DNA from 2 places in the Pseudomonas sp. App30 genome. Region 2 is predicted to be linked to the other one. Evidence: predicted binding sites of a transcription regulator. Region 2 holds the regulator's gene; the other holds the start of a gene.

Region 1 (6,464 bases), 1.3 Mb from region 2:
GAAGGCAGCGCTGGAGAACAGGGTGGCGGTGAGCAGCAGGGTTCTACGCATTGTCGTACTCATGTTGTTATTGGTGACGAACGGTAGGGGCCGATTCTAGCGGCCAGGGGGTTCCGGCGGGCATAAAAAAAGCCTCCCGAAGGAGGCCTTTTTCAAATCACGCGGCTTGCGCCAGCGTCACTGGATCAGCAGCTGTAGTACAGCTCGTATTCCAGTGGGTGCACGAAGGTGCGCACCTTGATTTCTTCTTCGCTTTTCAGGGCGATGTAAGCGTCGATGAAGTCGTCGCTGAAAACGCCGCCTTTGGTCAGGAACGCACGACCTTTGTCCAGCTCTTCCAGGGCTTCTTTCAGGCTGCCGCAAACTTGTGGGATCTCTTTCGCCTCTTCAGGCGGCAGGTCGTACAGGTTTTTGTCAGCGGCGTCGCCAGGGTGGATTTTGTTCTGGATACCGTCCAGGCCGGCCATCAGCAGTGCTGCGAAGGCCAGGTATGGGTTGGCAGCCGGATCCGGGAAGCGTGCTTCGATACGACGGCCGCGTGGGCTGTTGACGTAAGGAATACGGATCGAAGCCGAACGGTTGCGAGCCGAGTAGGCCAGCATGACTGGAGCTTCGAAGCCTGGGACCAGACGCTTGTACGAGTTGGTCGCCGGGTTGGTGAAGCCGTTCAGGGCCTTACCGTGCTTGATGATACCGCCGATGAAGTACAGGGCGGTGTCGGACAGGCCGGCATAGCCTTCGCCAGCGAAGGTGTTCTTGCCATCTTTGGCGATGGACATGTGTACGTGCATACCCGAGCCGTTGTCGCCGTACAGTGGCTTAGGCATGAAGGTAGCGGTACGGCCGTAGGCGTCGGCAACGTTGTGCACAACGTACTTCAGGGTCTGGACTTCGTCGGCCTTCTTCACCAGGGTGTTGAACTTGACGCCGATTTCGTTCTGGCCAGCAGTTGCCACTTCGTGGTGGTGAACTTCAACGACCTGGCCCATCTCTTCCAGTGCGTTGCACATGGCGGTACGGATTTCGTGGTCGTGGTCGAACGGAGGAACTGGGAAGTAGCCGCCTTTCACGCCTGGACGGTGGCCTTTGTTACCGCCTTCCACGTCCTGGTCGGACATCCACGAACCTTGTTCCGAGTAGATCTTGAACATGGAACCGGAGATGTCGGACTTGAACTTCACTTCGTCGAAGATGAAGAATTCTGGCTCTGGGCCGGCGAACACGGTGTCACCGATACCGGTCGACTTCAGGTATTCTTCGGCGCGGTGGGCGATGGCGCGCGGGTCGCGATCGTAGCCTTGCATGGTCGAAGGTTCGATGATGTCGCAGACCAGGATCAGGGTCGGCTCTTCGGTGAACGGGTCCAGGACGGCAGTTTCGTCGTCCGGCAGCAGGATCATGTCGGAGGCTTCGATGCCTTTCCAACCAGCGATGGAGGAACCGTCGAACATCTTGCCGACTTCGAAGAAGTCGTCTTCCAGCGCGTCACGGGCTGGCATGGTGACGTGGTGCTGGGTGCCCTTGGTGTCCGTGAAGCGCAGATCAATCCACTTGACGTCATGATCTTTGATGAGTTGAACCGACTTCGACATGTTGTCCTCCGGGGTGAATAAGGGCTGGTAGTGGTTAGCCCTGTAATTTGGGTGATGCCGGGCGCGAATAGTCTGCCAAGGCAACCTGCCTCACAAGGGAGCAATTTGCATGCCAGTGCCCCGAGATGGGTTTTTTGCCCCAAACCCAAGCATTTCGGCCTGTTTTCGGCAAAATGCGCCGATTTGCCGCACTGTTTTGAAGCGCTAGCAATCCTTAAGGCACCATAAAGGTGCACTGAAAACCTTCTGTACGATAACTGGTTAAAAGCTGAGCAATTTCCGCTATAATCCTGCCCCCCCTTTTTCGGCTGGCACCTCGCGCGCTGTTTTTCATGAAACTAATCGTAAAAGTCTTCCCAGAAATCACCATCAAGAGCCGGCCCGTTCGGAAGAACTTCATTCGCCAGCTCGCCAAGAACATCCGCGTCGTGCTCCGTGAACTGGACCCGAAGCTGGTGGTGGATGGCGTGTGGGACAACCTCACCGTTGTCACCCGCATCGAAGATGCGAAAATCCAGCGCGAGATGATCGAGCGCCTCAAGTGCGTGCCCGGCATCACCCATTTCCTGCAGGTGGATGAATACCCACTGGGCGACATGGATGACCTGGTCGCCCAGTGCAAGCAGCACTTCGGCCACCTGCTGGCAGGCAAGATGTTCGCCGTGCGCTGCAAGCGCGCCGGCAAGCACACCTTCAGCTCCATGGACGTGGACCGTTATGTTGGCAGCCAATTGCGCCAGCAGTGCGGCGCCGCCGGCATCGAGCTGCGCACCCCGGACGTGGAAGTGCGCCTGGAGATCCGCGACAAGCGCGTGTTCATCATCCACAGCCAGCACCAGGGCATCGGCGGCTACCCGCTGGGCTCGCTGGAGCAGACCCTGGTACTGATGTCCGGTGGCTTCGACTCCACCGTAGCCGCCTACCAGATGATGCGCCGCGGCCTGATGACCCACTTCTGCTTCTTCAACCTGGGCGGCCGTGCCCACGAGCTGGGCGTGATGGAAGTCGCCCACTTCCTGTGGAAAAAATACGGCAGCTCCCAGCGCGTGCTGTTCATCAGCATCCCGTTCGAGGAAGTGGTGGGCGAGCTGCTGGGCAAGGTCGACAACAGCCACATGGGCGTGATTCTCAAGCGCATGATGCTGCGCGCCGCCAGCCGCATGGCCGATCGTCTGCAAATTGATGCCTTGGTAACCGGCGAGGCCATCTCGCAAGTGTCGAGCCAGACGCTTCCGAACCTCTCGGTGATCAGTGCGGCAACCGACAAGCTGCTGCTGCGTCCATTGCTTGCCAGCCATAAGCAGGACATCATTGACCAGGCCAACGAAATCGGCACCGCCGACTTCGCCAAGCACATGCCTGAATATTGCGGGGTGATTTCGGTCAACCCCACCACCAAGGCCAAGCCCCACCGCGTCGCCTATGAAGAACAGCAGTTCGACATGGCCGTGCTGGAGCGGGCCCTGGAACGCGCCAAGCTCGTTTCCATCGACAATGTGATCGATGAATTGGGCCAGGACATCGAAATCGAGGAAGTCGCCCAGGCCCTGGCCGGGCAGGTGATCATCGACATTCGGCATCCGGACGCCCAGGAAGACGAGCCCCTTGAACTCGAAGGCATCGAGGTCAAGGCACTGCCGTTCTATGCACTGAACAGCCGTTTCAAGGAACTGGACCCCACCCGTCAGTACCTGCTGTATTGCGACAAAGGCGTGATGAGTCGCCTGCATGCCCACCACTTGCTCAGTGAGGGACATGCCAATGTGCGCGTTTATCGACCGAGCTAAGCGCCCGGGGCTGTTTGCCTGTGGCCTGCGTCACCGGCCCCCCGACGCCACCGTAAAGCTGTAACGGCTTTGCGGGACTCTAAGTCAAATCGCTGTCACAACCTGTCAGCACACCGAATCCTCTGATCGAGATACACAAGTGATCGAAAATCTACGTAACATCGCCATCATCGCTCACGTTGACCATGGTAAAACCACCCTGGTAGACAAACTGCTGCGTCAATCGGGCACCCTGGAGCGCAACGAGCTCAACGACGAGCGCGTGATGGACTCCAACGACCAGGAGAAAGAGCGCGGTATTACCATTCTGGCGAAGAACACCGCCATCAACTGGAATGGCTACCACATCAACATCGTCGACACCCCCGGCCACGCCGACTTCGGCGGTGAAGTAGAACGCGTTATGTCGATGGTCGACTCCGTTCTGCTGCTGGTTGACGCTCAAGACGGCCCTATGCCGCAAACTCGCTTCGTGACCAAGAAGGCCTTCGAAGCCGGTCTGAAGCCGATCGTCGTGATCAACAAGATCGACCGTCCGGGCGCGCGTCCTGATTGGGTTCTGGACCAGATCTTCGATCTGTTCGACAACCTGGGTGCCACCGACGAACAGCTGGACTTCAAAGTCGTCTACGCCTCGGCCATCAACGGCATCGCCGGCCTGGACCACACCGACATGGCCGAAGACATGACCCCGCTGTACCAGGCGGTCGTGGATCACGTGCCAGCTCCAGCCGTCGACCGTGACGGCGCGTTCCAGATGCAGATCTCGGCTCTGGACTACAACAGCTTCCTGGGCGTCATCGGCGTTGGCCGTATCGCTCGCGGTCGCGTCAAGCCTAACACCCCGGTTGTGGCTATCAGCGCCGACGGCAAGCGCCGCAACGGTCGTATCCTGAAGCTGATGGGTCACCACGGCCTGCACCGCATCGACGTAGAAGAAGCCGCTGCCGGCGACATCGTCTGCATCAGCGGTTTCGACGAGCTGTTCATCTCCGACACCCTGTGCGACCCACTGACCGTCGAAGCCATGAAGCCGCTGACCGTCGACGAGCCAACCGTTTCCATGACCTTCCAGGTAAACGACTCGCCATTCTGCGGTAAAGAAGGCAAGTTCGTGACCTCGCGTAACATCAAGGACCGTCTGGACAAAGAGCTGCTGTACAACGTTGCACTGCGCGTTGAAGAAGGCGACTCGGCTGACAAGTTCAAGGTGTCGGGCCGTGGTGAGCTGCACCTGTCGGTACTGATCGAAACCATGCGTCGCGAAGGCTTCGAGCTGGCCCTGGGCCGTCCGGAAGTGATCATTCGCGAAGTCGACGGCGTCAAGCAAGAGCCGTTCGAAAACGTGACCATCGACATCCCTGAAGAAGCTCAGGGCAAGGTCATGGAAGAGATGGGCCTGCGTAAAGGCGACCTGACCAACATGGTGCCGGATGGCAAGGGCCGTGTTCGTCTGGAATACAACATCCCTGCTCGCGGCCTGATTGGTTTCCGTAACCAGTTCCTGACCCTGACCAACGGTGCTGGCATCCTGACCTCGATCTTCGACCGTTACGACACCGTCAAGTCGGGCCACATGTCCGGCCGTTCGAACGGCGTTCTGGTTTCGGTTGAAACCGGCAAGGCTCTGACCTACTCGCTGGAAACCCTGCAGGCTCGTGGCAAGCTGTTCGTGGAACACGGCCAGGAGATCTACAACGGTCAAATCGTCGGCCAGAACAGCCGCGACAACGACCTGGGCGTGAACCCTACCAAGGGCAAGAAGCTCGACAACATGCGTGCTTCGGGTAAAGACGAAACCATCGCCCTGGTTCCACCTGTTCGCTTCACCCTGGAACAGGCCCTGGAATACATCCAGGAAGACGAGCTGTGCGAAGTCACTCCTAAGTCCATCCGTCTTCGCAAGAAGATCCTGGACGAAAGCGAGCGTACCCGCGCTGCCAAGAAAGCCAAGGCTTGATCTAGCTTTCGCTGAATGAAAAACGCCCCCGGTCGAAAGGCCGGGGGCGTTTTTTTATGTCTTTACAAATCTGTAGTCGCAACACGCTTATGTGGGAGCTGGCTTGCCAGCGAGCTGTTGATGCCCAAAAAGCTCGCTGGCAAGCCAGCTCCCACAGGCGGTTTAGAACGTCGCGGGCTTTGGCTTGTACGCGCAATACCCAGGCCGCGGGCCTACGCGCGGGTGGTTGCGGCAGGTATCCGGGCGCTTGTCGTAGATGGTGCACAGGCGGCTCTTGCGGTCCAGGTACAGGCAGTCGTTGTTGCTCATGCGCTGCAGGGTGAAGATGCCCGACTTCTGGTTGAAGCGCTCGACGATGCCGTCCTTCTGCAGGCGCTTGGCGATGTTCTTCGGCGGGTCGCCCAGTTCGAATTCGTCCACCACGCCGATGCGTACCAGATCCTTGATCTTCACCTCCACGGGCAGGGTGCAGCAGGTCGACATGCAGGCGCCGCACATGGGCTGGGTGAATTTCTGCCAGGTCTCCAGGCGGTCGACTTCGGCAGCGGCTATCAGGGTGGTCTTCATCGGGTTCGGTTTTTCGGGGTAATCGGGCGCGCGATGATACCGGGACTGGTGAAATTGTGAACAACCATTTGCCGGTTTCACCCGCGGGTGTTTCGTGGTTCTTACAGAAAAGCGCGAACCTGGCCTTTCACCTCCTGTCGAACCGTCTAGGCTCAGACAACCCCATCCTAAAAATCCGTCAACTTCCCCGAGGACGCATCAATGTCTCAGGAACCGCTTGTCCGTGACGCAGAGGTGGCCGAATTTCGCGCCGCTGTACTCGCAAAACTCACATACGCGGTAGGTAAGGACCCGGATCATGCCTTTGATCACGACTGGTTCGAAGCCATCGCCCTGGCGGCCCGCGACCATATGGTCGAGCACTGGATGGACCACACCCGGCAGATCTACCGCAAGGCGCAGAAGCGGGTGTACTACCTGTCCCTGGAATTCCTGATCGGCCGGCTGCTGTACGACAGCCTCAGCAACCTGGGGCTGCTGGATATCGCCAAGGAGGCGCTCACCGACCTGGGCGTGGACCTGGAGCGCATCCGCCTGCTGGAGCCCGACGCGGCCCTG
Region 2 (6,464 bases):
ACATAGATGTAGTCGGCGATGCTGGCGGTTTCGGCCAGGTCATGGGAGACCACGATGCTGGTAATGCCCAAGGCATCGTTGAGCAGGCGGATCAGGCGCACCAGCACGCCCATGGCGATAGGGTCCTGGCCGACGAATGGTTCGTCGTACATGAGGATCTGCGGGTCCATGGCAATGGCGCGGGCCAGGGCCACGCGACGCTTCATGCCACCGGACAGCTCGTCGGGCATCAGTTCCACGGCACCGCGCAGGCCAACGGCCTGCAGCTTGAGCAGGACGATGTCGCGGATCATTTCCTCGGGCAGGTCGGTATGCACCCGCAGCGGGAACGCCACGTTCTCGAACACGTCGAGGTCGGTGAACAGCGCGCCGCTCTGGAACAGCACGCCCATGTGCTTGCGGGCGTCGAACAGGTCGCTACGCGACAGCGCCGGCAGGTTCTGGCCATTGACCCAGACCTCGCCACCACTGGGGCGCAACTGCGCGCCCATCAGGCGCAGCAGGGTTGTCTTGCCGCAGCCGGAAGGTCCCATGATACCGGTGACCTTGCCTCTTGGAATGCGGATATCGACATTTTTGAAGATACTCCGCGAACCGCGCTTGAAGGACACACCCTTCAGCTCGACCGCGTAGTCATTATCGGCACTCATCTAAACTCCTTGCGATGCAGCCTGTCCTCGGACGCTTTCCCCCGTCGCGAAGACACGCGCGCTTCTGGCGGGCCAACTGGCGGCGAACTATATCACCCCAGACACACGCGCCCCAAGGCCGTTCCAAAAGCGAATAAGCAACAAGACATTTAATGGATGACGATCGAACGTGAGGGTTTCGATCAATACGGCTATAATCGCCGCCTTTTCATCAGGCAATACGTTTCCGACATGAGCCAATCCAGCGACCTGATCCAATCGGCACAGCGCACCATCCGCCTTGAACTCGAGGCGGTAGAGGGCTTGCTGGCCCATATTGATGCCGACTTCGTCCGCGCCTGCGAAATGATCCTCGCCAGCAAGGGCCGCGTCGTCGTGGTCGGCATGGGCAAGTCAGGGCATATCGGCAACAAGATCGCCGCGACCCTGGCCAGCACCGGCACCACGGCGTTTTTCGTGCACCCGGCCGAGGCCAGCCACGGCGACATGGGCATGATCACCCGCGATGACATCATCCTGGCCCTGTCCAACTCCGGCTCCACGAATGAAATCGTCACCCTGCTGCCGCTGATCAAGCGCCTGGGCATCCAGCTCATCAGCATGACCGGCAACCCCGACTCGCCGCTGGCCAAGGCCGCCGAGGTCAACCTGGACGCCCGCGTGGTCCACGAGGCCTGCCCGCTGAACCTGGCGCCCACCTCCTCCACCACCGCGGCGCTGGTGCTGGGCGACGCCCTGGCCATCGCCCTGCTGGAGGCCCGCGGCTTCACCGCCGAGGACTTCGCCTTCTCGCACCCCGGTGGCGCCCTGGGCCGCCGCCTGCTGCTCAAGGTGGAGAACGTGATGCATGCCGGCGAGGAACTGCCGCAGGTGGTTCGCGGCACGCTGCTCAAGGATGCGCTGATGGAAATGACCCGCAAGGGGCTGGGCATGACCGTGGTCCTTGAAGAGGATGGCCGCCTGGCCGGGATATTCACCGACGGCGACCTGCGCCGCACCCTGGACCGCACCATCGACGTGCACAGCGCGCGCATCGAGGAAGTGATGACGCCCCACGGCAAGACCGCCCGCGCCGAGATGCTCGCCGCCGAGGCCCTGAAGATCATGGAAGACCACAAGATCAGCGCGCTGGTGGTGGTCGACAAGCAGGACCGCCCGGTTGGCGCCCTGAACATGCACGACCTGCTGCGCGCCGGAGTAATGTGATGACCCAGCACCTGTTGCAACGCGGCCAGGCCGTGAAACTGGCGGTGTTTGACGTGGACGGCGTGCTGACCGACGGCCGCCTGTACTTCTGCGAAGACGGCAGCGAGATCAAGACGTTCAGCACCCTGGACGGCCAGGGCATCAAGATGCTGATCAACTCGGGCGTAGTCACGGCGATCATCACCGGGCGCAAGAACCCGATCGTCGAGCGCCGGGCCAAGAGCCTGGGCATCGCCCACCTGTACCAGGGCCGCGAAGACAAATTGGTGGCACTGGACGACCTTCTGGCGCAACTGGGCCTAAGCTATGAACAGGTAGCCTACCTGGGCGACGACCTGCCGGACCTGGCCCCCATCCGCCGCGTCGGCCTGGGCATGGCCGTGGCCAACGCCGTGCCGTTCGTGCGCGAGCACGCCGACGGCGTGACCCAGGCCCGTGGCGGCGAAGGCGCTGCCCGCGAGTTCTGCGAGCTGATCCTGCGTGCCCAAGGCAACCTCGAAGCGGCCCTGGCCGCCTATTTATAGAGTTTCCCATGCCGAGTAAAAAACTGCGCAATCTCCTGTTGTTCTGTGTCGTCGTGGCGATCTTCGTCTCCGTCGGCTACTGGAACATCAACCCGGACACCTTCCTCGACAAGCCTGCGGCTGCTGTCGACGAAAGTGCCATCGACTATTACGCCATCAACGCCCACGCTGTGCAGTACCTGCCTGACGGCGGCGTGCAGTACCGCATGACCGGTGACAAGGTCGAGCACCTGCAGGCCAGCCAGGTCACCAAGGTGACCAACCCGGACATGAACCTGTACCGCGGCACCGTGTACCCCTGGCACGTGACCAGCGACCACGGCGAAGTGAACCCCGACGGCACCCAGGTCGAGCTGATCGACAACGTCCGCGTGGCCCGCACCGACCAGAAAAACCGTCCTACCCTGATTACCACCACGCGCATGACGGTATTCCCACAACAGCAATATGCGCAGACTGACCGAGACGTTAGAATCGACGGCGCCGGTGGCGTCTCGACGGGCACGGGCATGAAGGCATATTTGAAAGACAGCAAGATCAACTTGCTGTCAAACGTAAGAGGACTGTATGAGGCTCGCTAAAACCCTCCCTTTATTGCTCTCCCTGGGCTCTGCACTGGGGAGCGCTGGCGCCTGGGCACTGCCTACGGATCGCGACCAGCCGATCCACATCCAGTCCGACGACGCACAACTGGATGACAAGCAGGGCGTGGCCGTCTACAAGGGCAACGTCATCATCACCCAGGGCACCATGAAGATCACCGGCAACACCGTGACCATCACCCGCAACGCCCAGGGCGACGTCGACACCTTCACCTCGGTGGGCAACCTGGCCTACTACGAGCAGAAGCCGGCGATCGACAAGCCCATCGTCCAGGGCTACGGCAAGACCATCCAGTATTTCTCGGCGCAGAACCGCATCATCCTGATCGACCAGGCCAAGGTGGTGAACGACGGCAACACGTCCGAAGGCGAGAAGATCGTCTATGACACCGTCAAGCAGGTAGTGAACGCCGGCCGCGCCACAGGCGCCAAGGTCACGCCACGACCACGCATCGACATGGTCATCCAGCCGAAAAGCAAAACCGACCAGCAGCAGGGCAAGTAATGGCTATCCTCAAAGCCCAGCACCTGGCCAAGGCCTACAAGGGCCGGCAAGTGGTGCGTGACGTCAGCATGTCCATCGAAAGTGGGCAGATCGTCGGCCTCCTGGGGCCTAACGGCGCCGGCAAGACCACCTGCTTCTACATGATCGTCGGCCTGGTGCGCGCCGATCAGGGCCGCGTGCTGATCGACGACCTGGACGTGAGCCACCAGCCCATGCACGGTCGCGCTCGCTCGGGCATCGGCTACCTGCCGCAGGAAGCCTCGATCTTCCGCAAGCTGTCGGTCTCCGACAACATCATGGCCATCCTGGAAACCCGCCCGGAGCTGGACAAGGCCGGCCGCGTGAAGGAGCTGGAAAGCCTGCTGCAGGAGTTCCACATCACGCACATCCGCGACAACCTGGGCATGAGCCTGTCGGGCGGCGAGCGGCGCCGGGTGGAAATTGCCCGCGCGCTGGCGACCGCGCCCAAGTTCATCCTGCTGGACGAACCCTTTGCCGGTGTCGACCCGATCTCGGTCGGCGACATCAAGCAGATCATTCATCACCTCAAGAACAAGGGCATCGGCGTGTTGATCACCGACCACAACGTTCGCGAGACCCTGGATATCTGTGAAACCGCTTACATCGTCAACGATGGCCAGCTGATCGCCGAAGGCGATGCCGAGACCATCCTGGCAAACCAACTGGTGAAAGAGGTTTACCTCGGCCACGAGTTCCGCCTGTAACGGCGAGGTGTTTGGCTGGTTGCCCGGGGCGCGCCGCGAATTAATTGCGGTGTCGCTCTAGGCAAACACTTCGGTTTCAGGCATATAATTTGCTTACGACAAAAGCCGAGAGCCTCGGCGCCCGTAGTGGATGGCGCTTTGCGCCGGCGAATAAGGTGTTAAGCCCCTGCCATGAAACCATCGCTCGTCCTAAGAATGGGCCAGCAACTGACGATGACACCGCAGTTGCAACAGGCCATCCGCCTCCTCCAGCTCTCCACCCTGGACCTCCAACAGGAAATCCAGGAGGCCCTGGAATCCAATCCGATGCTCGAACGCCAGGAAGAAGGCGACGACTTCGACAACAGCGACCCCATGGCCGACAAGGCCGAGCAACAGGTCACGCCGGAAATCCAGGAGCCCAGCTACCAGGAAACCTCCGCCCCCACCGTCGACAACCTCGAAGACGGCGAGTGGAGCGAGCGCATTCCCAACGAGCTTCCCGTCGACACCGCCTGGGAAGACATCTACCAGACCAGCGCCAGCAGCCTGCCCAGCAACGATGACGACGAATGGGACTTCACCACCCGCACGTCGGCCGGCGAAAGCCTGCAGAGCCATCTGCTGTGGCAACTCAACCTGGCGCCCATGTCCGACACCGATCGCCTGATCGCGGTCACCCTGATCGACTGCATCAACAACCAGGGCTACCTGGACGAGACGCTGCAGGAGATCTGCGACTCCTTCGACCCGGAGCTGGACATCGAGCTGGACGAAGTGGAAGCCGTGCTGCACCGCATCCAGCAGTTCGAGCCCGCCGGCATCGGCGCCCGCGACCTCAGCGAATGCCTGCTGCTGCAACTGCGCCAGATGCCCCCGCGCACGCCGTGGCTCAGTGAGGCCCAGCGCCTGGTGGCCGACTACATCGACCTGCTGGGCAGCCGCGACTACAGCCAGCTGATGCGCCGCATGAAGCTCAAGGAAGACGAGCTGCGCCAGGTCATTGAACTGGTGCAAAGCCTCAACCCGCGCCCTGGCTCGCAGATCGAGTCCAGCGAAGCCGAGTACGTGGTGCCCGACGTCATCGTGCGCAAGGACAACGAGCGCTGGCTGGTGGAGCTGAACCAGGAAGCCGTACCGCGCCTGCGCGTCAACCCGCAGTACGCCGGCTTCGTGCGCCGCGCCGACACCAGCGCCGACAACACCTTCATGCGCAACCAGTTGCAGGAGGCGCGCTGGTTCATCAAGAGCCTGCAGAGCCGCAACGAGACCCTGATGAAGGTCGCCAGCCAGATCGTCGAGCACCAGCGCGGTTTCCTCGACTACGGCGACGAGGCCATGAAGCCGCTGGTGCTGCACGACATCGCCGAGGCGGTGGGCATGCACGAGTCGACCATTTCGCGGGTGACCACGCAGAAATACATGCACACCCCGCGCGGCATCTACGAGCTGAAATACTTTTTCTCCAGCCACGTCAGCACCTCCGAGGGCGGAGAATGCTCGTCCACGGCGATCCGCGCGATCATCAAGAAACTGGTTGCCGCGGAAAATCAGAAAAAGCCATTGAGTGACAGCAAGATCGCTGGTTTACTGGAGGCACAAGGCATCCAGGTAGCCCGCCGCACTGTCGCCAAGTACCGTGAATCCCTAGGGATCGCGCCGTCCAGCGAACGCAAGCGGCTGATGTGAATCCTGGCAGCGCCAACGCGCTGCCAGTGGGCTTGCCGGATGTGCCACAGCGTTCCAGTGGCAGGTTAACCAACCTGTCTCTTTATGCACTGGCAATAAGGAGAAAGCGGTATGCAAGTCAACATCAGTGGACATCAACTGGTTGTGACCGACGCCATGCGCACTTACATCGGTGAGAAACTCGACCGATTGGAGCGCCATTTCGACAAGATCACCAACGTGCAGGTCATCATGGAGGTCGAGAAGCTGAAACAGAAAATCGAGGCCACCCTGCGCGTACCCGGTGGCGAAGTCGTGGCAAACGCGGAACATGATGATATGTACGCGGCCATCGACCTGCTGACCGACAAGCTCGACCGCCAACTCAAAAAGCATAAGGAAAAACAGCAGAGTCTGCTGCAAGGCCAGACCGCCCGCTGACACTCCCCCCTCATGATCCGACTTGAAAACATCCTGACCCCCGGCCGTTCCCTCGTGAACGCGCCGGGCGGCAGCAAGAAGAAAGTACTCGAACACATCGCCACCCTCATCGCCCGGGAAGTCCCGGGCCTTGAGATGCAGGTAGTGTTCGAAAGCCTGGTCGC

The links. Region 2 encodes sigma-54, which starts transcription at its own class of promoters, with help from an activator protein. Its sites were predicted from a motif close to ANTGGCATNNANNTTGCTNT; they were not measured.
Region 1: the regulator sigma-54 is predicted to act here: its motif matches at 1,690-1,709, upstream of glnA (glutamate--ammonia ligase).

Annotation. Positions count from the first base shown of each region.
Region 1 covers NZ_CP133165.1:4,057,968-4,064,431, forward strand. The annotation lists gene RAM80_RS19020 (chorismate mutase) at 1-51, opposite strand, end outside; gene glnA (glutamate--ammonia ligase) at 186-1,592, opposite strand; gene thiI (tRNA uracil 4-sulfurtransferase ThiI) at 1,925-3,379, shown strand; gene typA (translational GTPase TypA) at 3,519-5,339, shown strand; gene RAM80_RS19040 (YkgJ family cysteine cluster protein) at 5,502-5,906, opposite strand; gene RAM80_RS19045 (glycogen/starch/alpha-glucan phosphorylase) at 6,108-6,464, shown strand, end outside.
Region 2 covers NZ_CP133165.1:2,724,537-2,731,000, forward strand. The annotation lists gene RAM80_RS12590 (ATP-binding cassette domain-containing protein) at 1-650, opposite strand, end outside; gene RAM80_RS12595 (KpsF/GutQ family sugar-phosphate isomerase) at 882-1,856, shown strand; gene RAM80_RS12600 (KdsC family phosphatase) at 1,856-2,380, shown strand; gene lptC (LPS export ABC transporter periplasmic protein LptC) at 2,389-2,961, shown strand; gene lptA (lipopolysaccharide transport periplasmic protein LptA) at 2,948-3,487, shown strand; gene lptB (LPS export ABC transporter ATP-binding protein) at 3,487-4,212, shown strand; gene RAM80_RS12620 (RNA polymerase factor sigma-54) at 4,384-5,880, shown strand; gene hpf (ribosome hibernation-promoting factor, HPF/YfiA family) at 5,992-6,300, shown strand; gene ptsN (PTS IIA-like nitrogen regulatory protein PtsN) at 6,313-6,464, shown strand, end outside.